DNA from 3 places in the Halomonas sp. B23F22_3 genome. Region 2 is predicted to be linked to each of the others. Evidence: predicted binding sites of a transcription regulator. Region 2 holds the regulator's gene; each other region holds the start of a gene.
The links. Region 2 encodes sigma-54, which starts transcription at its own class of promoters, with help from an activator protein. Its sites were predicted from a motif close to TGGCACNNNNNTTGCTNT; they were not measured.
Positions count from the first base shown of each region.

Region 1: a site for sigma-54 is predicted at 4,877-4,894, ahead of ACGTNG_RS00935 (HAD-IIB family hydrolase). Genes of this name have one in related genera too.
Region 3: a site for sigma-54 is predicted at 1,245-1,262, ahead of speB (agmatinase). Genes of this name have one in related genera too.

Region 1 is NZ_JBIEKG010000001.1:198,895-209,144, reverse strand. Features, by position in the region: gene ACGTNG_RS00965 (glycosyltransferase family 2 protein) at 1-388, opposite strand, end outside; gene ACGTNG_RS00960 (GtrA family protein) at 385-867, opposite strand; gene rfbB (dTDP-glucose 4,6-dehydratase) at 1,308-2,378, shown strand; gene rfbA (glucose-1-phosphate thymidylyltransferase RfbA) at 2,406-3,299, shown strand; gene rfbC (dTDP-4-dehydrorhamnose 3,5-epimerase) at 3,296-3,841, shown strand; gene rfbD (dTDP-4-dehydrorhamnose reductase) at 3,838-4,725, shown strand; gene ACGTNG_RS00935 (HAD-IIB family hydrolase) at 4,933-5,859, shown strand; gene ACGTNG_RS00930 (glycosyltransferase family protein) at 5,856-7,076, shown strand; gene ACGTNG_RS00925 (MBL fold metallo-hydrolase RNA specificity domain-containing protein) at 7,166-8,575, shown strand; gene ACGTNG_RS00920 (MBL fold metallo-hydrolase) at 8,722-9,630, shown strand; gene ACGTNG_RS00915 (MBL fold metallo-hydrolase) at 9,846-10,250, shown strand, end outside.
Region 2 is NZ_JBIEKG010000005.1:295,554-305,803, forward strand. Features, by position in the region: gene lptC (LPS export ABC transporter periplasmic protein LptC) at 1-164, shown strand, start outside; gene lptA (lipopolysaccharide transport periplasmic protein LptA) at 164-691, shown strand; gene lptB (LPS export ABC transporter ATP-binding protein) at 691-1,416, shown strand; gene ACGTNG_RS13435 (RNA polymerase factor sigma-54) at 1,571-2,986, shown strand; gene hpf (ribosome hibernation-promoting factor, HPF/YfiA family) at 3,156-3,464, shown strand; gene ACGTNG_RS13445 (PTS sugar transporter subunit IIA) at 3,472-3,957, shown strand; gene rapZ (RNase adapter RapZ) at 4,005-4,925, shown strand; gene ACGTNG_RS13455 (HPr family phosphocarrier protein) at 4,929-5,198, shown strand; gene ACGTNG_RS13460 (BUD32 family EKC/KEOPS complex subunit) at 5,267-5,809, shown strand; gene pmbA (metalloprotease PmbA) at 5,837-7,177, opposite strand; gene yjgA (ribosome biogenesis factor YjgA) at 7,294-7,800, shown strand; gene tldD (metalloprotease TldD) at 7,822-9,276, opposite strand; gene ACGTNG_RS13480 (YhdP family phospholipid transporter) at 9,273-10,250, opposite strand, start outside.
Region 3 is NZ_JBIEKG010000008.1:103,886-114,135, reverse strand. Features, by position in the region: gene ACGTNG_RS17755 (sigma-54 interaction domain-containing protein) at 1-1,126, opposite strand, end outside; gene speB (agmatinase) at 1,300-2,250, shown strand; gene ACGTNG_RS17745 (YjiH family protein) at 2,326-3,711, shown strand; gene ACGTNG_RS17740 (5-guanidino-2-oxopentanoate decarboxylase) at 3,722-5,359, shown strand; gene ACGTNG_RS17735 (purine-cytosine permease family protein) at 5,414-6,748, shown strand; gene ACGTNG_RS17730 (carbon-nitrogen hydrolase family protein) at 6,754-7,536, shown strand; gene ACGTNG_RS17725 (MBL fold metallo-hydrolase) at 7,533-8,276, shown strand; gene ACGTNG_RS17720 (aldehyde dehydrogenase family protein) at 8,307-9,758, shown strand; gene ACGTNG_RS17715 (SDR family NAD(P)-dependent oxidoreductase) at 9,868-10,068, shown strand; gene ACGTNG_RS17710 (serine hydrolase domain-containing protein) at 10,186-10,250, shown strand, end outside.

The DNA.
Region 1 (10,250 bases), on a different contig from region 2:
TGAGGTAGCCGTCGCTTCCTCGGTCGGCACGCTTGGCCAGTACCACGTCAAAGCCTTCCTGCCATTTCTCGATCAGCCGGGGAATCACCTCGATCGGATCCTGCAAGTCGACGTCGATCGGAATCACGGCGTCGCCCTGGGAATGTTCCAGCCCGGCGAACAAGGCTGGTTCCTTGCCAAAGTTGCGCGAGAAGTCGATGTTGGTAACCATCGGGTCTGACTTGGCCAGTGCGGCGATGATGTCGGCTGTTCGGTCGTGGCTGCCGTCGTTGACAAACAAGATCTCTATCGCGTGTTCGTCAAGCCCTGGATGTTCACGGACGGTTCTGTAGAACTGTTCGATCGTGTCTTCTTCGTTGAAGACCGGTACGACGAGTGAAAGGTTCACGGTTCACTCCTGAATACGCAGTAACGGGAATAGACGAAGCCCAGCATCAGGCTCATTGCCGAGAAGCCGACGAGCATCAGTAGGGGGGGAAGGGCCATATTCTCTGCCAGCTTGCCGACGAGCCAACTCAGCAGGCCCATGAAGGCGACGAACGCAGCGTAGCGCCTGGCGGTGGCTTCCGAGCGAAAGGTCCAGCGAGCGTTGGTAAAGAAGGAAAACGTCACCGCAACGCAGAAGGCGATCAGGTTGCTGAGCGATTGACTATCCAGCCAGTGGTAGGCGAGAGCGAAAATCGACCAGTGCAGCAAGGTATTGATCACTCCGACCGATGCGTATCGGGAAAAGAGCTTGAGCATGGTAGGTAAGCTGACCGTATGGTGACAGAAATTGGCATCGCATGCTGCCGACACAGCCGGGAGAGTGTACAGCCCAGGCCCTGAGATATAAACGTCGAGGCCGCGGTGCAGGAGTTCTTCCATCAGGCGATGCGTCGCTTGGGGGCTAGCTCAATGAAAAAACAGCATTTTCCCTCTAGAGGGCATGACCAGCGTCGATAGCTGATAACCAATCCGGATGTCGCTCCAGCTGGCGGGCGGCACATGGTGGTGCACAAGCTTGGTTAAGGCGACTACGAAGCTTGTGGGAGGATGTCGGCCGATGAAGGTCTCTACGACGGGCTAACCTTTTTCCTTCGCATGCCGCTTTATCGCTATTGTCTTATTAGCGCTCAGAGGACGTTCTGGGTACCGTCCTTGCAGAAAGAGTCGCCACGTGGTGCATCAGCTGCAAATCGTCTTCGTGAGCCATAAGGTGACTTTGCCTTCCCTGGAGGTGGGGGCAGGCTCGATGATGAGCAACGGAGCTTTTCCCAATGTGGGCTAACCCTTAGACTAAACCCGTTTTTTCAACGGACACGGCAATGAAAATATTGATAACCGGTGGCGCCGGCTTCATCGGCTCGGCGGTGATTCGCCACCTGCTGCGAGACACCGATCATTCGGTGGTTAACGTGGACGCCCTGACCTATGCCGGTAATCTGGCCTCGCTAGGCGAGGTCAGCGGCGATGCTCGCTATGCCTTCGAGCATGAGGACATTTGCAACGCCGAGGCCATGGCGCGAGTGTTCGCCACTCACCGCCCGGATGCAGTGATGCACCTCGCAGCTGAGTCCCACGTCGATCGATCCATACATGGTCCGGCTGACTTTCTGGCGACCAATCTGGTCGGCACCGGGGTGCTGCTGGAGGCGGCCCGTGCTTATTGGGAGGGGGCAGACGAGTCCTGTCGGAAGTCGTTTCGTTTCCATCACGTCTCTACCGATGAGGTCTACGGCGACCTGGAGGGGCCGGAGGGTCTGTTCACCGAGAGCACGCCCTATGCGCCGAGTTCGCCGTATTCCGCTACCAAGGCGGGCTCCGATCATCTGGTGCGAGCCTGGCACCGCACCTTCGGCCTTCCGGTGTTGGTCACTAACTGCTCGAACAACTACGGGCCTTACCACTTCCCCGAGAAGTTGATTCCGCTAATGATTCTCAATGCGCGTGCTGGTAAGCCGCTGCCCGTCTACGGAGATGGCCAGCAGGTGCGCGACTGGCTGTATGTGGAGGATCATGCCCGGGCCCTGGTGCGGGTGCTGGAGGCCGGGCGGGTCGGTGAGACCTATAATATCGGCGGGCATAACGAGTGCACCAATCTGGCCGTGGTCGAGACGATCTGTGACCTGCTCGAAGAGTTGACATACGAGCGGCCGGAGTCAGTGGCCCGTTACCGTGACCTGATCACTTATGTACAGGACCGGCCGGGCCACGATCTGCGCTATGCCATCGATGCCGGCAAGATCGAGCAGGAATTGGGCTGGCGCCCGGTCGAGACCTTCGAGAGCGGTCTGCGAAAGACGGTGCAGTGGTATCTCGATAACGACGATTGGGTCGAGGGAGTGACCAGCGGGGCCTATCGGGAATGGACTGCCCGCCACTACGGGGACGCCTGACGGCCACCGCCTAGACAAGGAGAGAATATGAGTAAAGCACGCAAGGGCATTATCCTCGCCGGGGGCTCAGGCACTCGGCTGCACCCAGTGACGTTGGCCATGTCCAAGCAAATGCTGCCGGTGCACGATAAGCCGATGATCTACTATCCGCTGGCGACTCTGATGCTGGCCGGGTTGCGCGAGATCCTGATCATTTCCACCCCGCAGGATACCCCCCGCTTCCAGCAGCTGCTGGGCGATGGTAGTCAGTGGGGGATCCGCCTGGAATACGCGGTACAGCCCTCGCCGGACGGGCTGGCACAGGCCTTCACCATCGGCGAGGAGTTCCTGGATGGTGCTCCGAGCGCCCTCATTCTGGGTGACAATATCTTCCATGGCCACGATCTGCAGCCCCTGCTCGACAGCGCCATGTCGCGCGATAGCGGGGCCAGTGTCTTCGCCTATCACGTGCATGACCCCGAGCGTTACGGGGTGGTGGCCTTCGATGAAGCAGGGCGAGCGACCTCCCTGGAAGAGAAGCCGACCCGGCCTCGCTCCAACTTCGCCGTGACCGGCCTTTATTTCTATGATGCCGACGTGGTGCAGATGGCTAAGGAACTCACTCCATCGGCGCGCGGGGAGCTTGAGATCACCGACATCAATCGGCTGTACCTTGAGCGTGGTGACCTTGGGGTCGAGATGATGGGCCGAGGCTTCGCCTGGCTGGATACCGGCACCCATGAGTCGCTGATGGAGGCATCCAACTTCATCGCCACCATCGAGCACCGCCAGGGGCTCAAGGTCTGTTGTCCCGAGGAGATCGCCTGGCGAAACGGCTGGCTCGACGACGAAGGACTGCTCGCCCTGGCCGCGCCGCTGGCCAAGAGCGGCTATGGCCAGTACCTGCAGCGCCTGGTGACACGCGGGGAGGTCAAGGCATGAAGGTTACTCCCACGGCACTGCCGGAAGTGCTCATCCTGGAACCCAAGGTCTTCGGCGATGCACGGGGTTTCTTCATGGAAAGCTTCAACCAGCGCGCCTTCGAGGATGCGACCGGTCTGCAGCGTGACTTCGTCCAGGACAACCACTCTCGTTCCCGTCAAGGCGTGCTGCGGGGCATCCATTATCAGCTGGAGCAGCCCCAGGGCAAGCTGGTGCGGGTGACCCAGGGCCGAGTCTTCGATGTCGCGGTGGACCTGCGTCGCCACTCCCCGCGCTTCGGCCAGTGGGCCGGGGTGGAGCTCTCCGGCGATAACCAGCGACAGCTGTGGGTGCCGGAAGGTTTTGGCCATGGCTTCCTGGTGCTTTCCGAAAGCGCCGACTTCCTCTACAAGACCACCGACTACTATCATCCGGCCTCGGAGCGCTGCATCCGCTTCGACGATCCTGATATCGCCATCGAATGGCCCGAGGTGGCCGAGCCGGCGCTCTCCGAGAAGGATCGGGCCGGTGACGCCTTGAAGGATGCCGAGGTGTTCGAATGAGTGTGAACTGGCTGGTACTGGGCGCCAATGGCCAGGTTGGGCGCCAGTTGACGCGCAGCCTGCAGCCGCTCGGACCGGGCATGGCGCTTTCGCGTACTGACTGCGATCTCGCCGAGCCGGGACGGGTGGCTGAGGTGGTGCGCGAGCGAGCGCCAGCCGTCGTGGTGAACGCGGCGGCCTACACGGCAGTGGATCGTGCCGAAGAGGAGCCGGAATTGGCGCGGCGGCTCAATGCCGAGGCCGTTGCCGAACTGGCCGATGCCTGCCGTGAGGTAGGTGCCGTCCTGGTGCACTATTCGACCGACTATGTCTTCGCCGGCGACGGCGATCGGCCCTTTAGCCCAGACGATACGCCCGCGCCGATGTCCATATATGGACGTACCAAGTGGGAAGGCGAGCAGGCGATCGAAGCCTCGGGCGTCCGGCATCTGATCCTGCGCACGAGTTGGGTCTATGACGCCCGGGGACACAACTTCGTCAATACCATGCTGCGTCTGGCGGGAGAGCGAGATCGACTCCAGGTGGTGAACGATCAGGTCGGTGCACCGACCTGGGCGGCGACAATCGCCGATGTCACAGCGCTGGTGGTGCACGACTGGGCCCGAGGTGGCTTCGATGAGGGCCGGGGTGGCACCCATCACCTCTGCGCTCGGGGCGAGACCAGCTGGTACGGCTTCGCCGAGGCGATCTTCACGGCGGCAGTCGAATCTGGGCGAATCGAGGCGACGGCGCGGCCCGAGGTCTTGCCTATAACCAGTGCCGAATTTCCCCAGAAGGCGCCGCGACCGGCGAACTCAAGGCTGGAGTCGAGCAGCCTGGAAGCGGCCTTCTCACTGCGCCTGCCACACTGGCGTGATGCACTGGACGCCTGTCTCGCCAGTTGAGCATTGTACGGCGCCGGCAAGCCGCGACGCCCCACGCCCCGCCAGGATGCACCCTGGCGGGGCGTTTTCATGTTCACTCCTGGTGCATCGGCGCCGCCGTGTCCCGCTCTAAAGGGGGCTCCCTAGGTGACAGAACGTTTTTGCCGTGCCCTGGCACGCCCCCTGCATGGAGCATGACGCGTCCACCACTCCGGAGCCGGATCCGCCATGCCCTCGACATCAGCCTCGCCATACGACCCCACCCGGCGAGCGCGCCTGGTCTTCACCGACCTGGATGGCTCGCTGCTCGACCACCATACCTACGACTGGTCGGCCGCCAGGCCCTGGCTCGCCCGGCTGAAGGCCGAGGGCGTACCGGTGATCCCGGTGACCAGCAAGACCCGCAGCGAGATCCTGCCGCTGCGCCGTGAGCTCGGCCTCGAGGACGCCCCCTTCATCGCCGAGAACGGCGCCCTGGCCGGCCTGCCGCTCGCCTGGTGTCATGCCCGGCTGGACCGGGGGCCGGGCCCCGATGGCGTGGCGATCCGCACCCTGGGGGTCGATATCGGCTTCATCCGCCAGCGGCTTTCGGTGTGGCGGGAGCGGCTGGGGCTTGGCTTCACCACCATGAGCGAGATGCCACTGGAGGAGCTGGTCGCCGTCACCGGGCTGGCGGAGCCTGAGGCCCGCCTGGCGCGGCTGCGCGAGGGCAGCGAGCCGCTGGTCTGGGAGGAGGGGGATGAGCGCCTCGCGGCCTTCCGCAAGGGCCTCGAGGGCGACGGCCTGCGCCTGGTGCGGGGTGGGCGCTTCTGGCACGTCACCGGCGACTGCGACAAGGGCAGCGCCGTCGCCTGGCTGACCGAGCGCTTCGCGTCGCTGCGTGGCAGCCGGCCCCGGACCCTGGCGCTGGGCGACGGCCCCAATGACATCGCCATGCTCGAGGGGGTCGACCAGGCGGTGGTGATCCGTGGCTGTCACGACTTGACGGTCGCGCCGACCCAGGCGTCGCTCTATCGCAGCGTGACCACCGGCCCCGCCGGCTGGGCCGAGGGGATGGAGCACTGGTGGGGGCGAGACGAGCGTCGAGTGGGCTCGGCGGAGGAGGGCGAGCCGCCGGCCGAGCCCGGGTCGTTCGACGACGGGGTGACGGCATGAGCGACTTCCACCAGAACGGCATCATCACCGATTTCCACAACCTGACCCGTCGGCCGCTGGCGGCCCTGGAAGCGGAGCTGTGCGACTTCTCCGCCCGGCGCCCGATGAGCCTGATCCTGCCGTCGCTGTTCTCCGAGCTGGAGGGGCCGGCGCTCGACCACATCGTCGAGGAGATCGCCCGGGTGCCCTACCTCGCGGAGGTGGTGATCGGCCTGGATCGTGCCGATCGGGAGCAGTTCCTGCGCGCCAGGGAGTTCTTCGCCCGGCTCCCCCAGCACCACCGCATCCTCTGGCACGACGGCCCGCGGCTCCAGGCGCTGGACGCCGAACTCGAGGCCCAGGGCCTGGCCCCCCAGCAGCCCGGCAAGGGGCGTAACGTCTGGTACTGCGGGGGCTATGTGCAGGCCTCGAACCGCGGGCGGGTGGTGGCCCTGCACGACTGCGACATCCTCACCTACGACCGGGGGCTTCTGGCGAGGCTCTTCTATCCGGTGGTCCACCCGCGCTTCAACTACGAGTTCTGCAAGGGCTACTACCCGCGCATCGCCGAGGGGCGGCTCAACGGCCGGGTCTCGCGGCTGATGGTCACCCCGCTGCTGAGGGCGCTCAAGACGATCCACGGCCCCTTGCCCTATCTCGAGTACCTGGACAGCTTCCGCTACGCGCTCTCCGGCGAGTTCGCCATGCGCACCGAGGTGCTCGACGGCATCCGCATCCCCGCCGACTGGGGGCTGGAGATCGGCGTGCTCTCCGAGGTGCACCGCAACTACTCCACCAAGCGGCTCTGCCAGGTCGACCTGGCCGACGCCTACGACCACAAGCACCAGCCGGTCTCCGCCGAGGACGCCACGGGCGGGCTCAACCGCATGAGCCTCGATATCGCCAAGTCGCTCTACCGCAAGCTGGCGACCCAGGGCGTGACCTTCAGCGCCGAGGGCTTTCGCACGCTGAAGGCGACCTACTACCGTCTGGCGCTGGACCTGATCGAAGCCTACGACCACGACGCCGTGATGAACGGCCTGAGCCTGGATCGCCACGCCGAGGAGCAGGCCGTGGAGCTGTTCGCCGCCAACCTGCTAGAGGCCGGCAGCGACTTCCTGGACTACCCCCGCGAACGCCCCTTCATCCCCAGCTGGAATCGCGTCAAGGCGGCCATTCCCGACCTGCCGGAGCGCCTGAGCCAGGCGGTGGAGCGTGACCACGCCGGGGAGGTCTAGCCGGGCCGGCACCGACATATCGCGAATCCGTTATGCTGAGGGCAGAGGGGCGACCGTGCCCCGCCACGCCAGCCACCGGGAGCGAGACCATGTCGACACTGACCTTTCAGGGTGCGGTCAAGGAAGTCACCGGTTCCCGCTACCTCCTCGAGGTAGACGGCGATCATTGCACGCATCGGCTGCTGCTGGAGTGCGGCCTGCACCAGGGCGGCGGGGATGCCGACGAGGCCAACGCCCGCGGCTTCGGCCGTCTGCCCGGCGAGCTCGAGGCGGTGGTGCTCTCCCACGGCCACCTCGACCACTCGGGACTACTGCCGAAGCTCGTTCGCGAGGGGTACGACGGGCCGATCCACTGCACCCGTGGCACCCGCGACCTGCTGGAGATCATGCTGCAGGACGCCGCCTTCATCATGGCCAAGGACGTCGAGTGGGAGAACAAGTGGCGCAGGCGACACGGCAAGCCGCTGATCGAGCCGCTCTACGAGCTGAAGGACGTGGAGCGCACCCTGGCGCTCTGCACCTCCCATGGCTATGGCCAGCCCGTTTCGCTTCCTGGCGGTGTCACCCTGGTGTTCCACGACGCTGGACACATCCTGGGCTCGGCCATCGTCGAGCTGGCCGTGCCCTCCGGTGGCCAGACGCGGCGCCTGGTCTTCTCGGGGGATCTGGGCAACCCCAGCTCGGTGCTGATGAAGGATCCCGAGAAGCTCCATGAGGCGGACCTGGTGCTGATGGAGAGCACCTACGGCGATCGCGACCACCGCCCCCTGGACGAGACCCTGGAGGAGTTCGCCCAGGTGCTGGAGGAGGCTCATGCGGCGGGCGGCAACGTGCTGATTCCCGCCTTCGCCGTGGGTCGCACCCAGGAGATCCTCTACCACCTGAGCGTGCTCTATCACGAGGGGCGGCTGCGCCAGCAGCTGGTCTTTCTCGACAGCCCCATGGCGATCAAGGTCACCGAGCTCTACCACCGCGCTCGCAAGTCCCTGGATCCCGACGATCTCAAGGTGCTCAACGTCGCCGCCAGCGGCGATACCAGCCGCTATCTGCCGATTCTCCGCATGACGCGCACGGTGGAGGAGTCGATGGCCATCAACCGCATCCACGGCGGGGCGATCATCATTGCCGGCGCCGGGATGTGCAACGGCGGTCGCATCCTGCACCACTTCCGCTACAACCTCGAGAAGCCCAGCACCCGGCTGGTGATCGTCGGCTTCCAGGCCGGGGGCACGCTGGGCCGCCAGATCGTCGACGGAGCCGAGCGGGTGCGCGTGATGGGCCAGGACCTGGCGGTCAAGGCCCGGGTGCACACCATCGGCGGCTTCTCGGCCCATGCCGGCCAGACCCAGCTGCTCGGCTGGGTCGGCGCCTTCCGCCATCGCCCCCGCGTCTACCTGGTGCATGGCGAGCCCGGCGCCCAGCGGGCGCTCCAGGCGCTGCTCGAGCAAAGCGGCATCGACGCCGAGATTCCCGCTTTTGGTGATCGCCTCGAGCTCTAGGGCGGGCTCCTCGCTCAACTCGCCTTTCGTCTCGCCTATCGCGGCGATGCACGGCGTCAATCGGTTGTTAGAGTTATAGGTGATAAGGTAATTCCACATTTCTCGATGGACGCCCGGCCTGATCCGGGCGCCAACGGAGGTGACCGATGCAGACCTTCGCCCTCTCCCCGAGCACGGGGGCCGGCAACCCCGAGGTGGCCGGTTTCTTCGACCCGCGCACCTTCTCCGTGCAGTACGTGGTCAGCGACCCGGCCACCGGCAAGTGCGCCATCATCGACCCGGTCCACGACTTCGACGAGAAGTCCGGTGCCACCGCCACCCACCGTGCCGACGAACTGCTCGCCTACGTGGAGAAGCAGGGTTTCGAGGTGCAGTGGATCCTCGACACCCATCCCCATGCCGATCACTTCTCCGCGGCGCAGTACCTGAAGGAGAAGACCGGCGCCCCCACCTCCATCGGCGAGAAGGTGGTCGAGGTCCAGGCGCTCTGGAAGGAGCTCTACCACTGGCCCGACTTCCCGGCCGACGGTTCCCAGTGGGATCGGCTCTTCGCCGAGGGGGACACCTTCCGCCTCGGCGAGCTGGAGGCGCGGGTGATGTTCTCGCCGGGCCATACCCTGGCCTCGATCACCTACGTGATCGGCGATGCCGCCTTCGTTCATGACACGCTCTTCCAGCCCGATTTCGGCACCGCCCGGGCCGACTTCCCCGGCGGCGACGCCCACCAGCTGTGGCGCTCCATCCAGGCGATCCTGGCGTTGCCCGACGCGACACGGCTGTTCACCGGCCATGACTACATGCCCGATGGCCGCGAGCCCCAGTGGGAGAGCACGGTGCGCGAGCAGCGCGAGACCAACAAGCACCTGGCGGGGGACGTCAGCGAGGCCGACTACGCGGCCATGCGCGACGAGCGCGATGCCGAGCTGCCCATGCCCAAGCTGATCCTGCACGCCCTGCAGGTGAACATCCTGGGCGGGCGCCTGCCGGCGCCCGAGCCCAACGGCAAGCGCTACCTGAAGATTCCGCTGGACGCCCTGGACGGCGCCGACTGGTAGTGATGTCCGTGTGGCGCGAGACCCATCGCCTCGGCGATGGGTCCTCTGGATGAGGGGGTGTCATTCATTCTCGGTCTTTTATTCTTAAATAGTCTAATCTTAGAATCTATATTGCGTTAAGCTGACGCCATCACCCGTACAGTGACATTCGACGGAGGGCGTTTGTGATGTCCCAGCAGTCCAGCGTGGCCCGGCCAGGCGTATCACGACCCAACGTGGCTCGACCCATCGTGACCCACTTCTTCGACGAGCCGACCAACACCTTCAGCTATGTGGTGCAGGATCCCGAGAGTCGTGCCTGCGCGATTCTCGATTCGGTGCTCGACTTCGACTACGCCGCCGGTCGCACCGACGTGCGCTCCGCCGACGCCATCATCGCCTTCGTGCGCGAGCACGACCTCGAGGTCGAGTGGATCCTCGAGACCCACGTCCACGCCGACCACCTCTCCGCGGCGCCCTACCTGCACGAGGCGCTGGGGGGCAAGACCGGCATCGGCGCCCGTATCACCGTGGTGCAGGAGGTCTTCGGCAAGGCCTTCAATGCCGGCACCGAGTTCGCCCGCGACGGCAGCCAGTTCGACCGTCTCTTCGAGGAGGGCGATACCTTCGCCATCGGCGAT
Region 2 (10,250 bases):
ACAGCGGCCACGCCTGGAGCGAGACCCCGGCGCTGCTGCGCCAGCCGCCCCAGCGGATGCGCGGCGAACGCTTCGATGCCTGGATCGATGACAACCGCGCTCGACTGACCGACAATGTGCGCGGCCACCACCCGCCCGACACCCGCGAGGACCCCGAGTCATGATGCGAGCCTCCTTCGCCCCCCTGCTGACCCTCGGCGTCATCGGCCTGCTGCTCGGCAGCACCCCGACCCTGGCCCTGGAGGGTGATGCCAGCGCCCCGATCCAGGTGGAGGCCGACCGCCTCGACCTCGACGATCGCGCCGGCACCGCCGTCTACACCGGCGACGTGGAGATCCGCCAGGGCAGCATGCAGCTGACCGGCGCGCGGGTGGAGATCCGCCGCAACGATCAGGGCCAGCTTACCCTCGCCACCGCCACCGGCGAGCGCGCCTACATCGAGCAGAAGCCCGCCCCGGACGAGCCGCTGGTGCGCGGCTGGGGACGCACCGTGGTCTACCACGTCGCCGAGCGGCGCATCGAGCTGATCGACCGCGCCGAGCTTCACCAGGGCGGCGACACCTTCGACGGCGGCTACCTCGAATACTTCCTCGACCGGCGCGTCGTCCAGGCGCGCTCCGAGGCGCAAGGCGTCGAGGAGAGCCAGCGCGTGCGCATGACCCTCGAGCCCGAACAGCAGGATGGCCCGTGATGAAGACCCTGAGGGCCGAACACCTGGCCAAGAGCTACAAGCGGCGCCGGGTGGTGCAGGACATCAGCCTCTCCATCGAGCAGGGCCGGATCGTCGGCCTGCTCGGACCCAACGGGGCCGGCAAGACCACCTCCTTCTACATGATCGTCGGCCTGGTGCGCGCCGACGCCGGCGCGGTGCATATCGACGAGCTCGACCTGTCCAGGGCCGCCATGCACGAGCGCGCCCGGGCCGGCATCGGCTACCTGCCCCAGGAGGCCTCGATCTTTCGCAAGCTGTCGGTCGCCGACAACATCATGGCGATCCTCGAGACACGCCGCGATCTCGACCGCGCCGGCCGCGAGCGCCGGCTCGAGGAGCTGCTCGAGGACTTCCACGTGACCCACATCCGCGACAACCTCGGCATGAGCCTCTCCGGGGGCGAACGGCGGCGAGTCGAGATCGCCCGGGCGCTGGCCACCGAGCCCGCCTTCATCCTGCTCGACGAACCCTTCGCCGGGGTCGACCCGATCTCGGTGGGCGAGATCAAGGGCATCATTCGCCAGCTCAAGGCGCGCGACATCGGCGTGCTGATCACCGACCACAACGTCCGCGAGACCCTCGACATCTGCGACACCGCCTACATCGTCGGCGACGGGCGGATCATCGCCGAGGGAGATGCCGAGGCGATCCTTGCCAACCAGCGCGTCCGCGACGTCTACCTGGGCCAGGACTTCCGCCTCTGAGCGCTTCCTCGATCGCAATACACTGATATAAATATCGTTATTCGCCGGCGGCACGCCGTTTGATCCTGGCACGATTGTTGCTATTTCTTCGGTTGCACCCCCCGCGTCCAGCGGCTAGGGTGGGATCTTTCGGCACGTCGAGGGAACTCCTCTCATGGCCATGAAGGCTTCCCTGCAGCTTCGGGTCGGCACCCAGCTGACCATGACGCCCCAACTGCAGCAGGCCATCGCCCTGCTGCAGCTCTCGACCCTGGACCTGCGCCAGGAGATCCAGCAGGCGCTGGAATCCAACCCCCTGCTGGACGTCGAGGAAGAGTTCGGCGAACAGGCGGTGAGCGAGACGCCCGACGACGACTGGGCCAGCGAGATTCCCGACGAGCTCGCCACCGACAGCGACTGGTCCGACACCTACCAGGACCTCGGCAGCGCCCCCGCCGGCGGCGAGGCGCCCGACTTCGAACGCCAGGCCGCGGGCCAGAGCCTCCAGGGTCATCTGGCCTGGCAGCTGGCGATGACCGACCTGGACGAGCGCCAGATGCGCATCGCCGAGAGCCTGATCGACGCCGTCAACGGCGACGGCTACCTCACCCAGCCCCTGGACGAGATCCGCGACGGCCTCAAGGCCCAGGGCCTTACGGGGCTCAGGAGCCGGGAGGTCGAGCAGGTGCTGCTGCGCCTCCAGCAGTTCGAGCCCACCGGCGTCTTCGCCCGCGACCTGCGCGAGTGCCTGATGCTGCAGCTCGCCACGCTGCCCGACGACACCCCGCTGCTGCCCCAGGCCCGCCGGTTGGTCCGCCAGTTCCTCGAGGCGCTGGCCGGCGACGATCGCCGCCTGCTCAAACGCCGCCTGGGCCTCGACGACGAGGCCCTCGACACGGCCATCGGCCTGGTACGCTCGCTGGACCCGCGCCCCGGCAGCGCCTTCGGCGAGGGCGACAGGGACTACGTGATTCCCGACCTCGTGGCCCGTCATACCCGCGAGGGCTGGCAGGTGGAGCTCAACCCCGAGGCCATGCCGCGCCTGCGCATCCAGCCGGACTACGCCGCCCTGATTCGGCGCGCCGACAAGAGCGCGGACAACCAGTTCCTCAAGGACCACCTGCAGGAGGCGCGCTGGCTGATGAAGAGCCTCTCCAGCCGCAACGACACCCTGCTGCGGGTGGGTCGCGAGATCATGGTGCGCCAGCTCGACTTCCTGGAGCGCGGCGAGGAGGCCATGAAGCCGCTGATCCTGGCGGATATCGCCCAGGTCGTGGAGATGCACGAGTCGACCATCTCGCGGGTCACCACCCAGAAGTTCATCCACACTCCGCGCGGCATGTTCGAGCTCAAGTACTTCTTCTCGAGCCAGGTGGGCGGCAGCGGCGATAGTGACGCCCACTCCAGCACCGCGATCCGTGCGCGAATCCGCAAGTTGATCCAGGACGAACCGCCCCGCAAGCCCCTCTCGGACAGCCGGCTGGTTGCCCTGCTCGACGAGGCCGGCATCAGCGTGGCGCGACGCACGGTCGCGAAATATCGCGAGGGGATGGGCATCCCCTCCTCCAGCGAGCGCAAGCGCCTGCGTTGAACGCCGCGAATGGCGTCTCGACGCGCCCGAATCCCGGCCGTCGACGCACGCGCAAGCGATTGAATTGACGCCTTTCGACGAGAGTCTTGTCGCCCCCGACCGAGGGGGTATGCAGGACGCTAAAAAGGGTTACAATCGACTCACACCCCGTAAGAGCAAGGAGCGTGTCATGCAAGTCAACATCACCGGCCATCATGTGGAACTGACCGACGCACTGCGTGACTATGTGCAGGAAAAACTGACCCGCGTCGAGCGTCATTACGACAACATCACCAACGTGCAGGTCACCCTCTCCGTGGAGAAGGAGCGCCAGCAGGCGGCCTGCACCCTGCATGCCTCCGGGGCCGACCTCCATGCCGAAGCCATGGAGAATGACATGTACGCCGCCATCGATGCCCTCGCCGACAAGCTCGACCGTCAGCTGGTCAAGCACAAGGAAAAGGCCCAGGCCCGCGCCCAGGGCGCCGGCGCGCGCTGACTCCGTCATGACACTGGACGCCATCCTGCCCCCCGAGCGCACCCTCTTCGATGTGCCCGGGGGAAGCAAGAAGCGGGTGCTGGAGTTCTTCAGCACCTTCATCGCTCAGAACACGCCCAGCCTCGACAGCCAGGAGGTATTCAGCCGACTGATCGGCCGTGAGCGACTGGGCAGCACCGGCATCGGCCACGGGGTGGCCATTCCGCATGCCCGAAACCCCCACTGCAAGGCGCCCATCGCCGGCTTTCTCAAGCTGGCCGAGCCGGTGGATTTCGATGCCATCGACGGCGAACCGGTGGACTTGGTCTTCGTGCTGCTGGTCCCCGAGGAAGCCGACGAGGCACACCTCGCCCTGCTGGGCCAGGTCGCTGGCATCATGAACGATGCCGACACCCGCGGCCGATTGCGCCACAGCGCGAGCCAGCGCGAGCTTCATGAGTATCTCATGGAGGCGATACGACAACAGGCCCCGAGCGGCCGCCAGGGCGGCTGATCCCTCTCGGGGCGCCGCCCGCCCCCTTTCTCGACCAGGAGACCCGCATGCAGCTCGTGATCATCAGTGGCCGGTCGGGTTCCGGCAAATCGATCGCGCTGCAGGCGCTGGAAGACCTGGGCTACTACGCCATCGACAACCTGCCGGCCATGCTGCTCGGGCCGCTGGTGGACGAGCTCCAGCAGGGGCGCAGCGTGCGCTCCTCGGTCGCCGTCAGCATCGATGCCCGCAACCTGCCCGACGCCCTGGCGCGCTTCCCGGAACTCCTCGACGACCTGCACACCCGCGACCTCGAGTGCCAGGTGGTCTACCTGACCACCGATGCGCGGATCCTGCTGGAGCGCTACTCCCACACCCGCCGCCGCCACCCGCTTACCCGCGATAGCGACATGACCCTGGCCGAGGCCATCGATACCGAGGAGCAGGCGCTCTCGGAGATTCGCGACCTCGCCGACCTGGTGATCGACACCACCCGGCTCTCGGTGCACGAGCTGCGCGGGCGCATCACCGATCAGGTGGCGGGCCATCGCGCCGAGCAGATGACCCTGACCGTGGAGTCCTTCGGCTTCAAGCGCGGCGTGCCGCTGGATGCCGACATCGTCTTCGACGCCCGCTGCCTGCCCAACCCCTACTGGGACCCGGCCCTGCGCGACGCCACGGGGCGTGATGCCAGCATCATCGCCTTCCTCGACGGCTACCCGGTCGTCGCCGAGATGCACGACGACATCCTCGCCTGGGTCGAGCGCTGGCTGCCGCGCTATCGCACCAGCCAGCGCAGCTACCTGACCGTGGCCGTCGGCTGCACGGGGGGCCAGCACCGCTCGGTCTACCTGGCCGAACGCCTGGCCGCCTACCTGGCCGAGCGACACGCCGGCATCAGGCTGCGCCATCGCGAGCTGGGCGTGCAGGTCGCCCTCCCCGATGCGCCGGCATCGATGGATACCGACGCACCCCAGGAAGGAGCCTGAGGCGTGCCGAGTCGCAAGCTGACCCTCACAAACCGACGCGGCCTGCATGCCCGCGCCGCCACCAAGCTCGTGCAGTGCTGCCAGCCCTTCGATGCGCGGGTCACCGTGCACCGAGGCAGCCAGCAGGCCGATGCCGGCAACATCATGTCGCTGCTGATCCTCGCCGCGCCCTGCGGCACCGAACTCGAGGTGCACACCCAAGGCGAGGAGGCCGACGCGGCCCTCGAGGCCATCTCCGCGCTCTTCGAGGCCCGCTTCCATGAAGACGCCTGAGCGAAGGCCGCCACGGGCATTGCTCGTCACCCTGCCACCCAGCGGCACTATTCACCCTGTTGAGCCCCATGATGGAACTGATCCAGAGCGGCAAGTACTCACTTGTCCACTATGATCCTGAGCGTGACCACTTCATCAAGACCTTTCACCCCAAGGCCGTCGATCGTCTGCGCTATGCGCTGCGCATTCGCCCCTACCCGGGCCACAATTTCGCCCTGATCGCCAAGCGGCTGGAGGCGCTCGGTATCGCCACGCCGACCATCGTCGAGGCGGACCGATATCGGCTGGTGACGGAGAACATCCACGGGGTACCGCTCAAGCAGCTAATCCTGACGTCGACGGATCTGCAGGAGCAATACCTCGAGGCCCTGATAGCCTACTATCGCCACGACATTCACTGTCGCGGCCTGCACACCGGCAACTTTCTCGTCAGGGAAGAAAAGCTCTTCGCCATCGATCTGGACGCCTACAAGGCTCCTAGTCTGTTCAAGTACTCCAAACGGGAGTACCTCGACTGCCTTAAACGCTCCCTAAAGGGCCAGGAGGCATTCCTTTTCATCCGCCTGCTAGAGCGGCTTGGCCTGGACGAGAACTACCAAGCGCTGGGCTGAACGCTTCCATGCCCCGTCCCGCCCAGCTCAGCTGCCGGCCACCATCACCTCGTCGATCAGCCAGCTGCCGGTGTGGATGCTGCCGCGGGTATCGGTATCGCTCCCCACCCCGACGAGCCCCTGGAACATCGTCTCGAGGTTGCCGGCGATGGTGAACTCCTCCACCGGGTGCTGGATCTTGCCGTCCTCGACCCAGAAGCCGGCCGCCCCGCGGGAGTAGTCACCGGTCACGCCGTTGACGCCTTGGCCCATCAGCTCGGTGACCAGCACGCCGCGCCCCATGTGCGCGAGCAGCGCCTCGCGAGGCTCGAGCGGCGCGGTGATGCGCAGGTTGCGCGCGCCGCCGGCGTTGCCGGTGGTCTGAAGCCCCAGCCGCCGGGCGCTGTAGGCCGAGAGCATGTAGCTCGCCAGGCGGCCCTCCTGGATGAAGACGTTGTCGCGGGTCTGCACGCCGTCACTGTCGAACGGCGAGCTCGCCATGGCACCGACCTCCATGGGACGCTCGCCGAGGCTGAACCACTCGGGGAAGAGCGGATCGCCCAGGCGATCGCAGAGGAAGGAGGCCTCGCGGAACAGCGCCCCGCCGGCGATGGCGCTCATCAGGTGGCCGATCAGGCCGCTGGCCAGGGTCGGATCGAAGAGCACGGGCATGCGCCCGGTCGCCGGGCGCTTCGCGCCGAGGCGGCTCAGGGTGCGCCGCGCGGCGCTCTTGCCCACCGCCTCGGCGGCGAGCAGGTCGCGGGGGTCGCGGGCGCTGGTGTAGTCGTAGTCGCGCTGCATGCCGCTGCCGTCCTCGGCGATCAGCAGGCAGGAGAGCGAGTGGCGGCTGCCGCGCTGGCTGCCCAGGAAACCGTGGCTGTTGGCGTAGACGCGGACCCCCTCACCGCTGGAGAGGCTCGCCCCGTCGGAGCTCTTGATGCCCGTCACGCCGCGCCCGGCCGCCTCGCAGCGCAGGGCGAGCTCGGTGGCCTCGTCGATGGAGAGCGGCCAGGGGTGGTGGACCTGGAGGTCGGGCAAGTCGGTCGCCATCAGCGCCGCCTCGGCCAGGCCCGAGGCCGGATCCTCGCCGGTATGGCGGGCGAAGGACAGCGCCTTCTCGACCGCGGCGCGCACCGAGGCCTCGCCGGCATCGCTGGAGGAGGCGCTGCCCTTGCGCTGCCCCACGTAGACGGTGACGGCGATCCCCTGGTCCCGGGACAGCTCGACCGTTTCCACCTCGCCCTCGCGAACGCTGACGCCGACGCCCTGGTCGACGCTGGCCCCCACCTCGCAGGCCTCGGCCCCGAGCTGGCGGGCCAGGTCCAGGGCCATCCGGGCGCGACTCTCCAGCAGGGTCTGCTGGGCGGCGGCATCGAAAGCCTGTGTCATGTACGTCTCTCCTTACTCGGCCGGCCTGTCGCCGGCCCTCAAGATGGTGCATTGTCCAGCCCCGTGCCGCGGGCTGATATACTGGCGCGATTCGACCCCGACGAAGTGGAACCGGCATGACCCAGGATGACCTCTCCCCGGCCGACGAACGGCCCAGCAAGTCCCAGCTCAAGCGCGAGATGCAGTCCCTGCAGCAGCTCGGCGAGCAGATCATCGCCATGAGCGATGCCCAGCGTGCGCGCTTTCCCCTCTCCGACGACCTGCTGGCCGCCGTCGAGGAGACCGGGCGCATCAAGGCTCGCGAGGCTCGCCGCCGCCACATGCAGTACGTCGGCAAGCTGATGCGCGGCGAGGACCTTGACGGCATCCAGGCGGTATTCGACGAGATCGAGCACGAGAAGCTGCGTCGCGATCACGCCTTTCACCGCCTCGAGACCTGGCGCGACCGCCTCATCGACGAGGGCGACGACGCCGTCGAGGCCTTCGTGACCGAGTTCCCCGACATCGAGCGCCAGGCCCTGCGCCAGCTGATCCGCAACGCCCGCCGCGAGCGCGAACAGGGCAAGCCGCCGACCAACGCGCGCCGGCTGTTCAAGCTGATCCGCGACGGCGCGGGACTCTAGGCCCGCGCCGCTGGGGCGGCCTCAGGACTGGGTGCCGCCCACGGTCAGCTCGTCGAGCTTGAGCGTCGGCTGGCCGACGCCCACCGGCACGCCCTGCCCCTCCTTGCCGCAGACGCCGATGCCGGTGTCGAGTTCCATGTCGTGGCCGATCATCGAGACGCGCCCCATGGCCTCGGGACCGTTGCCGATCAGGGTCGCGCCCTTGACCGGGGCGGTGATCCTGCCGTCCTCGATCAGGTAGGCCTCGCTCGCCGAGAAGACGAACTTGCCCGAGGTGATGTCCACCTGACCGCCGCCGAAGCTCACCGCATAGAGGCCCCGCTTGACGCTGCGAATGATCTCGGCGGGGTCGTCGCTGCCCGCGCGCATGTAGGTGTTGGTCATGCGCGGCATCGGCAGGTGGGCGAAGGACTCGCGCCGCGCGTTGCCGGTGGGCGCCATGCCCATCAGCCGGGCGTTCAGCTTGTCCTGCATGTAGCCGGTCAGGATGCCGTCCTCGATGAGCGGGGTACACTGGCCCGGCGTACCCTCGTCGTCGACCGACATCGAGCCGCGACGGTCGGCCAGGGTGGCATCGTCGACCACCGTGACGCCCTTCGCGGCGACTCGCTCGCCCATGCGTCCGGCGAAGGCCGAGCTGCCCTTGCGGTTGAAGTCGCCCTCCAGGCCGTGCCCCACCGCCTCGTGGAGCAGGATGCCCGGCCAGCCCGGGCCCAGCACCACCGGCATCTGCCCGGCCGGCGCGTCGACGGCCTCCAGGTTGACCAGCGCCTGGCGCACGGCCTCCCTGGCATAGCGCTCGGCGACGTTGTCGTCGCGCAGTCGCGCCATGGGGAAGCGCCCGCCGCCGCCGGCGCTGCCGCGCTCGCGGCGGCCGTTCCTGGCCGCGATCACGCTGACGTTGAAGCGCACCAGCGGGCGGATGTCCGCCGCCAGGGTGCCATCGCTGGCCCGCACCAGCACCACCTCGTGGACGCCGGTGAGCGAGGCGCTGACTTGGGCCACCGAGGGATCCGCCGCCCGCGCCACCCGGTCGGCCAGCTTGAGCATGGCGATCTTGTCCTCGGCGCTGAGCCCGGAGAGCGGGTCGATCCCGGCATAGCGGACCGCGGGGGCGATGGCCACGCCCGGCGCCACGCGCTGGCGGGCGCCCGAGCGCACGATGCCGGCGGCGGTGCGTCCGGTCTCGGCCAGGGCGTCGGCGGTGATCTGGTTGGAGTAGGCGAAGCCGGTCTTCTCACCGGCCAGGGCACGCACGCCGACGCCGCCGTCGATGTTGTAGCTGGCCTCCTTGACCTCGCCATCCTCCAGCACCCAGCCCTCGTGCCAGGTGCGCTGGAAATAGAGATCGGCATAGTCGATGCCCCGGCCCATGGCGTGGCCGAGTCCGGCATCCAGGGCCGCCAGGTCGAGGCCGCCCGGCGCCAGCAGCAGGTCAGAAGCGTCGTCGAGCATGTCGTGAGTCTGTGATGTCATTCGGCACTTTCCAGAGCGATCCGCGGCGAGGTCCAGGGACCCTGCACGCGATAATGGATTCGGGTCACGCGGTCGATGGCATCCCCGAACAGCTTGTCGGCGATGAACAGGGCACCGCCGACCATCGGCGCACCGGCCAGCACCGCCGCCAACGGCAGGTTGTTGCTGACCGGTACCGTGACCGACAGACGCTGATCGAGTTCCCGGCGCGCCAGGTCGACGCTGCCGTTCAGGGTGAAGTGGGTCGCCGGCCCCTCGATCTCCACCGGACCACGGGTTTCGAGTACCCCACCATACAGGGTGGCGGCACCGGTGACACGATCGAAGGCGGTGCCCCGGCCGGTGACATCGGAGAAATCCAGGCGCAGGCGCCGCAGCAGGTTGTCGACGTTGAGCAGCCCGACGACCCGCGCCGAGGGCGATTCCAGATTGACGAAGCGCCCGTCGCGCATCATCACCTCGAGGCTGCCCCGGGAGCGCGGCAGGGCGAACTGCCAGGGCGCCCCCGGCCAGGCGAGCTGGCTCTCCACCCGGGTCTCGGTGCTCTCCACGGCGACCGGCTGATCGAGCGCCGCCAGGGCGCTGCCCAGGTCGCCGCCTTCCAGGTCGAGCCGGGCGCGGGTCAGGCTATCGCCGGCCCCACTCGCCTCCCAGATCAGCTGGCCGCGGGCCTCGATCTCCCCGAGCGTGAGAGCCAGCGGATCGATCACCAGGCGATCGCGCGTCGACCGCCAACGCCCGTCGAAGGGGCCGAGCCGCGCGCCGCGCCAGGCGATGTCGGCGATGCGCAGGCGACCGGCCGGCAGCGCGGCCAGTCCCGCCGGCAGCGGGGCCGCCTCGACGGGCAGCGCCACTTCATCGAGCAGCTGGCCACCGTCGGTCGCCGGGGGCACCAGCGCATCCAGCGAGAGCCGATCCAGCGCGATGTCCAGCGGCTCCACCAGGTCGGGCCGATAGGTGATCCGCCCGCCGGC
Region 3 (10,250 bases), on a different contig from region 2:
GCTCGAGCCAGTTCTCCAGTTCGCGCACGTTGCCGGGCCAGTCCCGGCCCATCAGCTGCTGCCAGAGGTCCCGCGCCATGATCTTGTCGCGGCCATAGCGGCCATTGAGGCGCCTCAGCTGGCGCTCGACCAGCCCCGGGATATCCTCGCGGCGTTCGCGCAGCGGCGGCAGGGTCACCGGGATGACATTGACGCGATAGTAGAGGTCCAGGCGAAACTCCCCGGCCTCTACGCGACGCGCCAGGTCCTGGTTGGTCGCCACCACCAGGCGGAAGTCGACGCGCCGTGGGCGCGTATCGCCCAGCCGCGTGACACTGCTGTCCTGGATGACCTTGAGCAGCTTGGCCTGCACCGCCAGGGGCAGCTCACCGATCTCGTCGAGAAACAGCGTGCCGCCCTCGGCCTGCTCGATCAGCCCCGCCTTGCCGCCCGGCGCGGCGCCGCTGAAGGCGCCGTGCCGGTAACCGAACATTTCGGACTCGAACAGGCTCTCGGGAATCGCCCCGCAATTGACCTCGATGAAGGAACCGGCATGACGAGCCCCCCAACGATGCAGCTGCCGGGCGAAGGCGGTCTTGCCGACGCCGGACTCGCCGAGCATCAGCACGGTGGCATCGGTCGGCGCCACCCGCTTGAGCAGCAGGGCCACCTCACGCATCACCTCGCTGCGCACCTCCAGGTCGCCCAGCTCGGCCTCGAAGCCGGGCTCGTCGGCGATGCCACTGCGCCGCAGATGATCGCTGAAGCGCCGCTGCAGCAAGGCGTACTCCTCCTGCAGCAGCTGCAGGTCGGTCAGGTCCATGGAGCGGCTGACCACGGCGGCCAGCCGGCCCTCGCGGAAGACCGGATGCGCCTGGGCGATGACTCGCCGCCCGGTCCCCGTCACCTGCATCAGCTGCGCCGGCTTGCCGGTGCGGATGACCTCGAGGCTGACCGAGGGCCTGAGCACGCCCTGGGCCTCGAGGGCCTGGACGGTGGTTCGGCACAGGTCCTCCCGGGACATGCCATAGACCGCCGCCGCCGCGGGACTGACATCCCGCACATGCCCGCCGGCGTCGACCACGAAGAAGTGATCGTGCGCCGTGTCGATGATGGTGCGCAGGATATCGCTGTCGATGTCGCCCATGCGGCCCCTCGATACACAAATGGATCATTGATGCAGAAGTGTATCATCACCCGGGCCATCATGATTCACTCCTGCATCAACGACTCGGCAATATACGCCATATCAACGCGTTATAACTTGGCACGTTTCCTGCTTCGGCATACCAGACACCCCCATCCGAGACGGAGCCTTTCGTGAGCGATTTCAACCAACCCTTGGGCGGCAACGAGATGCCGCGTTTCGGCGGCCCCGCCACCATGATGCGCCTGCCGACCCAGACCAGTGCCGCCGGCCTGGACGCCGCCTTCATCGGCGTGCCCATGGACATCGGCACCTCGAACCGCCCCGGCACTCGCCTCGGGCCGCGCCAGATCCGCGACGAGTCGCGCATGCTGCGCCCCTACAACATGGCGACCCGCGCCGCCCCCTTCGACAGCCTGCAGGTCGCGGATATCGGCGACGTGCCGATCAACACCTTCAACCTGCCCAAGAACCTCGACATCATCAGCGAGTTCTACGACAGGGTGCTGGCGGAGGACTGCGTGCCGCTGACCCTCGGCGGCGATCACACCCTGACCTGGCCGATCCTGCGCGCCATCGCCAAGAAGCACGGCCCGGTCGGGCTGATCCATATCGATGCCCACGCCGACGTCAACGAGCAGATGTTCGGCGAGGAGGTCGCCCACGGCTGTCCGTTCCGGCGCGCCCAGGAGGAAGGGCTGCTGGACAGCAACCGGGTGGTGCAGATCGGCCTGCGCGGCACCGGCTACGCCGCCGACGACTTCGACTGGTGTCGCGACCAGGGCTTCCGCGTGGTCACCGCCGAGCAGTGCTGGTACACCTCGCTGGCCCCGCTGATGGCCGAGGTGCGCGAGCAGATGGGCGACGCCCCGGTCTACATCTCCTTCGACATCGACGGCCTGGACCCCTCGGTGGCGCCCGGCACCGGCACCGTCGAGATGGGCGGTCTCACCGCCCAGCAGGGCCTGGAGATCGTCCGCGGCGCCTGGGGCCTCAACGTGGTCGGCGGCGACCTGGTCGAGGTCGCGCCGCCCTACGACACCAGCGGCAATACCGCCCTGATGGGCGCCACCCTGCTCTACGAGATGCTCTGCGTGCTGCCCGGCGTGCGGCGCCGCGACTGACGGGCCGACGCCGCAAGCGCCCGGTCACGGGCGCTCTTCACCGACCACGACTACAACACCAACAGTGAGACCCCCATGTCCTCCCATCTTCGATCCGCCGACAACATCAACACCGAGGGCGCGCCGCTCAGTACCCACGGCCTAATCAAGTTCCTCGTGCCGTCCATCCTGGGCGTGCTGCTGTTCCTGGTGCCCTTCTCCACCGGCGACACCATCAACATCGGCATGGGCCTGATGGCCGATGGCCTCAAGACCCTGCTCGGCGAGGCGCTGCCCGCCATCGCCACCCTGGTGCTCTGCCTGTCGGTCCTGCTGACCGGCATCGTCAAGCTGGCCAGGCCGACGTGGGCCCGCGCGGGCATGCTGCATGAGCTGTTCGACGTGGCTCCCCTGTGGGTGATCATGCGCGCCCTCGGCGCACTGTTCGCGCTGATGACCTATTTCCAGGTCGGCCCGGCCTTCATCACCGCCTCCTTCACCGGCGGCGTGATGCTCAATGACCTGGCGCCGGTGCTGCTGACCTTCTTCTTCTTCGCCGCCATCCTGCTGCCCTTCCTGGTCGACTTCGGCTTCATGGAGTTCATCGGCAGCCTGGTGCGCACGCCCTTTCGCATCATCTTCGGTCTGCCGGGGCGCAGCGCCATCGACGCCACGGCCTCCTGGATGGGTTCCGGTACCGTCGGCGTGCTGATCACCACCCAGCAGTACGAGCAGGGCTTCTACAACCGCCGCGAGGCCTCGGCGATCGCCACCAACTTCTCGATCGTCTCCATCGCCTTCGCGCTGCTGGTCACCAGCTTCATCGGCATCAACCACCTGTTCGTGCCCTTCTACCTCACCGTGGTGGTCGCCGGCCTCGTCGCCGCCGTCATCGTGCCGAGGCTGCCGCCGCTATCGCGCAAGCCGAACAGCTACTACGAACCGGTCGGCTGCCAGATCCAGGAAGAGAACACCGGCAACCAGAACCTGCTGCGCTACAGCCTGGGCGTCGCCGTGGCCCGCGCCGAGAAGGCCCCGGGGCCGGCCAAGCTGGCCAAGCTGGCGCTCTTCAACGTCGCCGACATCTTCTTCGGCCTGCTGCCGCTGGTGATCGCCATCGGCACCGTGGCCCTGGTGCTGGCCGAGTTCACGCCGCTGTTCACCTGGCTCTCCTACCCCATGGTGCCGGTGCTCGAGTGGATGCAGATCCCCGAGGCCGCAGCCGCGGCGCCGGCGACCCTGGTCGGCTTCGCCGACATGTTCCTGCCGGCGGTGCTGGCGAGCGACATCGAAAGCGAGCTGACGCGCTTCGTGATCGCCTGCCTGTCGCTGACCCAGCTGATCTACATGTCCGAGATCGGTGCCCTGCTGATGAAATCCAAGATCCCGCTCAAGCTCTGGGAGCTGGTGGCCATCTTCCTGCTGCGCACCGCGATCACCCTGCCGATCATCGTGCTCATGGCCCACTGGCTGGTGGGCTGAGGGAATCGCGATGACGCTTTATGGAGAGACGCCGATGACCTGCGCCGAGCTGCTGATCCGCCTGCTGCGCGACACCTACGCCACCGACACCGTGTTCGGCATTCCCGGGGTGCATACCGTGGAGCTCTACCGCGGCCTGGCGGGCGGCGAGGCGAGCGGCATCCGCCACGTCACGCCGCGCCACGAACAGGGCGCCGGCTTCATGGCCGACGGCTATGCCCGGGCCACCGGCAAGCCCGGGGTGTGCTTCATCATCACCGGGCCCGGCATGACCAACATCGCCACCGCCATGGGTCAGGCGCTGGCCGACTCGGTGCCGATGCTGGTGATCTCCAGCGTCAGCCGCCGCGACACCCTGGGGCGCGGCCAGGGCCGGCTGCATGAGCTGCCGAGCCAGCAGCAGCTGATCGCCGGGGTCGCTCGCTTCAGCCATACGTTGCTCGACCCTGACGCGCTGCCGGAGACCCTGGCCCGTGCCTTCGCGGTGTTCGAGGGGGCCCGCCCGGGACCGGTGCATATCGAGATCCCCATCGACCTGTTCGATGCCCCGGTACGCACGCCGCGGCACTGGCAGCGCGCAGCTCTGGCCAAGGCCGCCCCCGACCCGGCGGCGCTGGACCGGGCCGGCGAGTGGCTCGGCGGCGCCGAGCGTCCGCTGGTGCTGCTGGGCGGCGGCTGCGTCGCGGCCCCCGAGGCCGCCCGCAGCCTGGTCGAGGCACTGGACGCGCCCACCGTCACCACCATCAACGCCAAGGGCCTGCTCGGCCGCGACCACCCTCTGGACCTGGGCGCCAACGCCTCGCTGCCCGCGGTGCGGGCGCTGGCCCGGGAGGCCGACGTGGTGCTGGCCATCGGCACCGAGCTCGGCGAGACCGACTACGACGTGGTGTTCGACGACGGCTTCCACCTGGACGGCCGGCTGATACGGGTGGACGTCGACCCCCAGCAGCTGGCTCGCAATCAGGCCGCCGACCTGGCCCTGGTGGCCGACGCCTGCCAGGCCCTCGAGGCCCTGGCGGCGCGCTTCGGCGGGCAGCGTCTCAGCCGCGGCGGCGCCGAGCGCACCCGCGCGACCCTCGCCGCCCTGGACCTGGCACGGGATTCGGCCTTCGCCGCCTATGTGCCGCTGTTTTCGACCCTGCGTGAGGCCCTGCCCGAGGCGATCCTGGTCGGCGACTCCTGTGCCACCACCTATGCCGCCAATCACCTGGTCGCCCAGCCGGCCCCGCGGCGCTTCTTCAACGCCTCCACCGGCTACGGCACCCTCGGCTACGGCCTGCCGGCGGCCCTGGGCGCCAGCCTCGCCCGGCCCGACCTGCCGGTGGTCGCGATGGTCGGCGACGGCGGCATCATGTTCACCCTCAGCGAACTGGCCTGCGCGGTGGAAGAGCGGCTGCCGGTGGTGATCCTGCTCTGGCACAACCGGGGCTACGAGGAGATCCGCCGCTTCATGGACGACGCCGGCGTCACTCGCCTGGGTGTCGACCTGAAGGCGCCGGACTTCCTGACCGTGGCCCAGGGCTTCGGCTGCCTGGCCACCCGCATCGGCGCGCCCGGCGAGCTGGCGCATGCCCTGGCCACTCGCCCCACCGATGGCCCCCTGCTGATCGAGATCGACGCGGACGCCTGGCAGGCCAGTATGCGCTGAGGTCCTGCCGGCGGTTCGCTCCACAAAAACAATCAACAACACAAGGATATGACCATGGCTTTCCTCGACCGACTGCTCGGCCAGGACACCCTCGACGACCACCAGCACAAGAGCCTCGGCGCCTTCGGCACGGTCGCGCTGTGGCTCGGCGCCAACGTGGTGGTGACCACCATCCTCACGGGCATGCTGCTGGTGCCCGACCTGCCCTTCGCGACCGCCATGGGGAGCGTGCTGATCGGCTCGCTGATCGGCGCCATCCCGCTGCTGCTGGTCGGACTGATGGGGCAGCGCACCGGCCTGCCCTCGATGGCGATGACCCGGCGCGCCTACGGGCCGCTGGGCAGCCGGCTGATCTCGCTGGTCAACATGGGCGTGCTGATCGCCTGGAGCTGGATCCAGGCCCTGCTCGCCGGCATGAGCCTTGACTACGCCATCCAGGCGACCACCGGCTATTCCAACCTGCCGCTGATGACCATCCTCTGCGAGAGCGTGGTGGTGCTGGTCGTGCTGCGCGGCCACCTGGGCATCGAGCGGGTCGAGCGCTGGGCGGCGATGGCTATGGTCGGCCTGGCCGCGGTGGTGCTCTACCAGCTGAACCTCCACTACGATGTCTCGGCACTGCTGGACATGCCGGTCGAGGCGCGCAACGGCATCACCCTGGGCATCGCCTTCGACATCGTGATTGCCACCGCCTTCTCGTGGATCTCCTCCTCGGCGGACTACAACCGCAACTGCAAGAGCGGCGCCATCGCCGTCTGGGGCACCTACCTCGGGTATGTGCTGGCCGCGATGATTGCCATGGGCCTCGGCGCCGCCGTCTCCGGCCTCTCGGTGCTGAACGGCATGGAGCAGACCTACGACCCGACCCGGCTGCTGACCGGCTTCGGCTTCGGCCTGCCGGCGGCACTGGTCATCTTCTTCTCGGTGATGACCACCAACGTCATGGCCGTCTACAGTGCCACCCTCTCCTGCATGAACGTGTCGCCCGGCATGTCGTTCTGGAAGCCGGCCCTGGTGATCGGTATCGTCACCGTGTTCGGCGCCCTGATCCCCGGCATCCTCGACCAGTTCCAGAACTTCCTGCTGCTGATCGGCGCCCTGTTCATCCCGGCCTTCTCGGTGATGATCACCGACTACTACCTGGTCGGCCGCGACGGCTACGGCCCGGAACTGCTCAAGGCGCGCCATCAGCTGGGCCGCCCCACCGCGCCGGTGGCCATCGGTGCCTACCTGATCGGTGCCGGCCTCGCCGCCTACTGGTCGCTGGTCTCCCCCTTGGCCTTCGGCGCCTCGCTGCCGGTGTTCCTGATCACCGGCGGCCTCTATTGGCTCGGCGCCGTGCTGATGACCCGCCCGCGTGCGACCGCCTCGCAGGCCACAGGAGAGTAACGCCGATGAGACTGATGCTGGCCCAGACCGCTCCCCGGTGGGGCGACGTGCCCGCCAACCTGGTCGCCCTCGAGGCCCTCTGCCGGCAGGCGTCGGCGGCCGGTGCCGACCTGCTGGCCCTGCCCGAGCTCGCCCTGAGCGGCTACAACGTCTTCGCACGACTGGAGGAATTCGCCGAGCCGGAGGGCGGCCCGATCGTCCGGCGGCTCGCCGAGCTGGCCGCCCAACATGGGCTCTTCCTGCTCGTCGGCCTGGCCCAGCGCCAAGCCGACGGGCGGCTGACCAACGCCGCCGTGCTGATCGACGACCAGGGTGAGCGCCTCGCCACCTACCACAAGCGCCAGCTGTGGGACCGCGAACATGACCACTTCGCCGCGGGCGACGACGCCTGCGTGGTGGACACCCGCCTCGGTCGACTGGGGCTGATGATCTGCTACGACAACGAGTTCCCCGAGATGGCACGGGCCCTCGCCCGGGGCGGCGCCGAGGTCATCCTCTCGCCCACCGCCAACATGGTGCCCAACGCCGAGCGCCAGGTCCTGCAGATCCGCGCCCGCGCGCTGGACAACCAGTGCTTCGTCGCCTGCATCAACCGGGCCGGGGCCGAGGCCGAGCTCCACTACTGCGGCAACAGCCTGGTCGCCGGCCCGGATGGCGAGATCCTGGGCCAGCTGGGTGCCGGCGCGGGCAGCCTGGTGGTCGATCTCGACCGCGGTCGTATCGCCGAGAGCCGAGCCCATCAGGATTACCTGAAGGACCTGCGTCCCTTACCGGAGATCACGCCATGAGCCGCTTTTCCCTGCCGCGGGGCGAGGCCACGAGCTGGTATCGCACCACTCCCATGGCGGATCGGATCACGCTGATCGACGAGCCCGCGATCAAGCCGTTCTATCGCTGCAACATCTGGCATGTCCGCGGTCGCGATCGCGACCTGGTGGTGGACTTCGGCCTCGGTGCCGTGCCGCTGCGCCAGCAGGTCGCCCGGCTCGCCGAGCGGGACATCGTCGCCGTGGCGAGCCACACCCACTTCGACCATATCGGCGCCGCCCACGAGTTCGGCTGCTGCCACGTGCATGCCGCCGAGGCCGATATCCTGGCGGCGCCGGACCACCGTCGCACCCTGGCCGACAGCTTCCTGAACGACGCCATGTTCGATGCCCTGCCGCCGGCGCCCTACGCCCACTCGGGCTACCGCATTCCCGCGCCGGCGACGATCGCCCGGCTCGAGGACGGCGATACGCTCGATCTTGGCGACCGGCGCTTCGAGGTGATTCACACCCCCGGGCACTCCCCGGGCGGCATCGCGCTCTGGGAAGCCGCGACGGCCACCCTGATCTCGGGGGATGTCATCTACGACGGCGAGCTGATCGAGGACGCCTACCACAGCGACCTGGACGACTATGCCGCCAGCCTGCGGCGGCTCAGGAACCTGCCGGTGCGCACCGTTCACGGCGGCCACTTCCCGAGCTTCTCGGGGCGCCGCCTCGCCACCCTGATCGACGACTGGCTGCGCGCCCACGGGCGCTAGCCCCTTGCCCACCCTCTTCTGGAGCCTCGCGTGCAACGACTGACCAAGCAGTTCATCGACAACCACTGGGTCGAGAGCCCGGCCACGCGCCGCCTGACGGTGACCGATCCCTACCGCCAGGCGCCGATCGCCGAGCTCACCGCCGGCGATGCGGCCGACGTCGACGCCGCGGTGACCGCCGCCCGCCGCGCCCAGCCCGCCTGGCAGGAACTCGGCGGCGAGCGCCGAGCCGACTTCCTCGCGGCCTTCTCCGAGGCGCTGAGTGCGCGGCGCGAGGCGCTGATGCGCCTCTCGGCGAGCAACAACGGCAAGGCGCTGGCCGAGACCGCCATCGACCTGGACGATGCCATCGCCTGCTACCGCTACTACGCCGAGCAGGCCCGGGCCCTCGAGGCGCGCCAGGGGCGGCTCGTCGAGCACGGCATGGAGGGCGTCGAGGCCCTCACCTACGAGGATCCCGCCGGCGTGGTGGGCCTGATCACCCCCTGGAACTTCCCGCTGGTGACCAGCGCCTGGAAGATCGCCCCGGCGCTCGCCGCCGGCTGCACGGTCGTCTTCAAGCCCTCCGAGGTAACGCCGCTGCCTGAGCAGGCGGTGGCGGAGATCGCCCTCGAGATCGGCCTGCCCGCCGGCGTGCTCAACCTGGTGCATGGCGACGGCGAGGGCATCGGTGCGCCGCTCACTGCCCACCCCGGCGTCGACAAGCTCTCCTTCACCGGCAGCAACGCGGTGGGCGAGAAGGTCATGCGCGCCGCCGCCGAGGGCGCCCGAGGGGTGTCGCTGGAACTGGGCGGCAAGTCGCCGATCCTGGTGCTCGACGACGCCGACGTCGAGGCGGCCGCCGACTGGGTGATGGCCGGCATCTACTTCAACTCCGGGCAGATCTGCTCGGCCACCTCGCGGCTGATCGTCCATGCGTCGCTGGCCGAGGCGCTCTACGCGGCGCTCGCCACGCGCATCGATGCCATCCGCCTGGGCGATCCGCTGGACGAGGGCACCGACATGGGCCCCATGACCAGCGCCCGCCAGCGCCAGGCCGTGGAGCGCTACCTGGCCATCGCCGCCGAGGAGGGCCTCACCGCCGTGCGCGACGGCCGCCATCGGGAGCTACCGCGCCAGGGCGAGTTCGTCGCCCCGACGCTGTACCGCGACGTGCCCACCGACAGCCGCCTGTGGCGCGAGGAGATCTTCGGCCCGGTGCTCTGCGCCCGTAGCGTCGAGAGCGAGGCCGAGGCCATCGCGCTGGCCAACGACTCCGCCTTCGGCCTCGCCGCCACCGTCATCTCGGGCGACGTCGAGCGTGCCAAGCGGGTGGGGCGCGCCCTGCGCGCCGGCAGCATCTGGTTCAACAGCGAGCAGCTGGTGATGCCGGAGGCCAGCTGGGGCGGCTTCGGGAGCAGCGGCATCGGCCGCGAGCTGGGCCCCTGGGGGCTCTCGGCCTACCTCGATGTCAAGCACCTGATCGGCCCCGCCGCGACCTGAACCAACCCGGGGAAAAACGGCCGGCCCGCGGCGCCACTCCGCACCGGAGGGAACGTCCGTCAACCCTGCTAATCTGTGGATGACTCGCGCCCCGACAGGAGTCATGCCGATGTTTGATCCGCAGAGTTTTCGCCTGGACGATCAGGTCGCCCTGGTGACCGGCGCCGGCACGGGAATCGGCCGCGCCATCGCCGGGACCTTCGCCCAGGCCGGCGCCGCGGTGCTGGTCACCGACCTGCACGCCGAGGCCGCCGAGCGGGTGGCCCGGGAGATCACCGACGGCGGTGGGGGGGGGCAGGAGCTGGATTGAGCGCGGGCCACCCAGGGTGCATGAGCTCACGGCTGGGGGCGGCACCGATGGCGGATGGTTGATGGCACAGACACCGCCCGGAACGGCGCGATGGCCGTGGGCACAGCGAGGCACGTCATGACACGCACCTGGACCACGGCACGCTCCAACACATTCTCCAAGACAGTCTCCGCAGTCATATC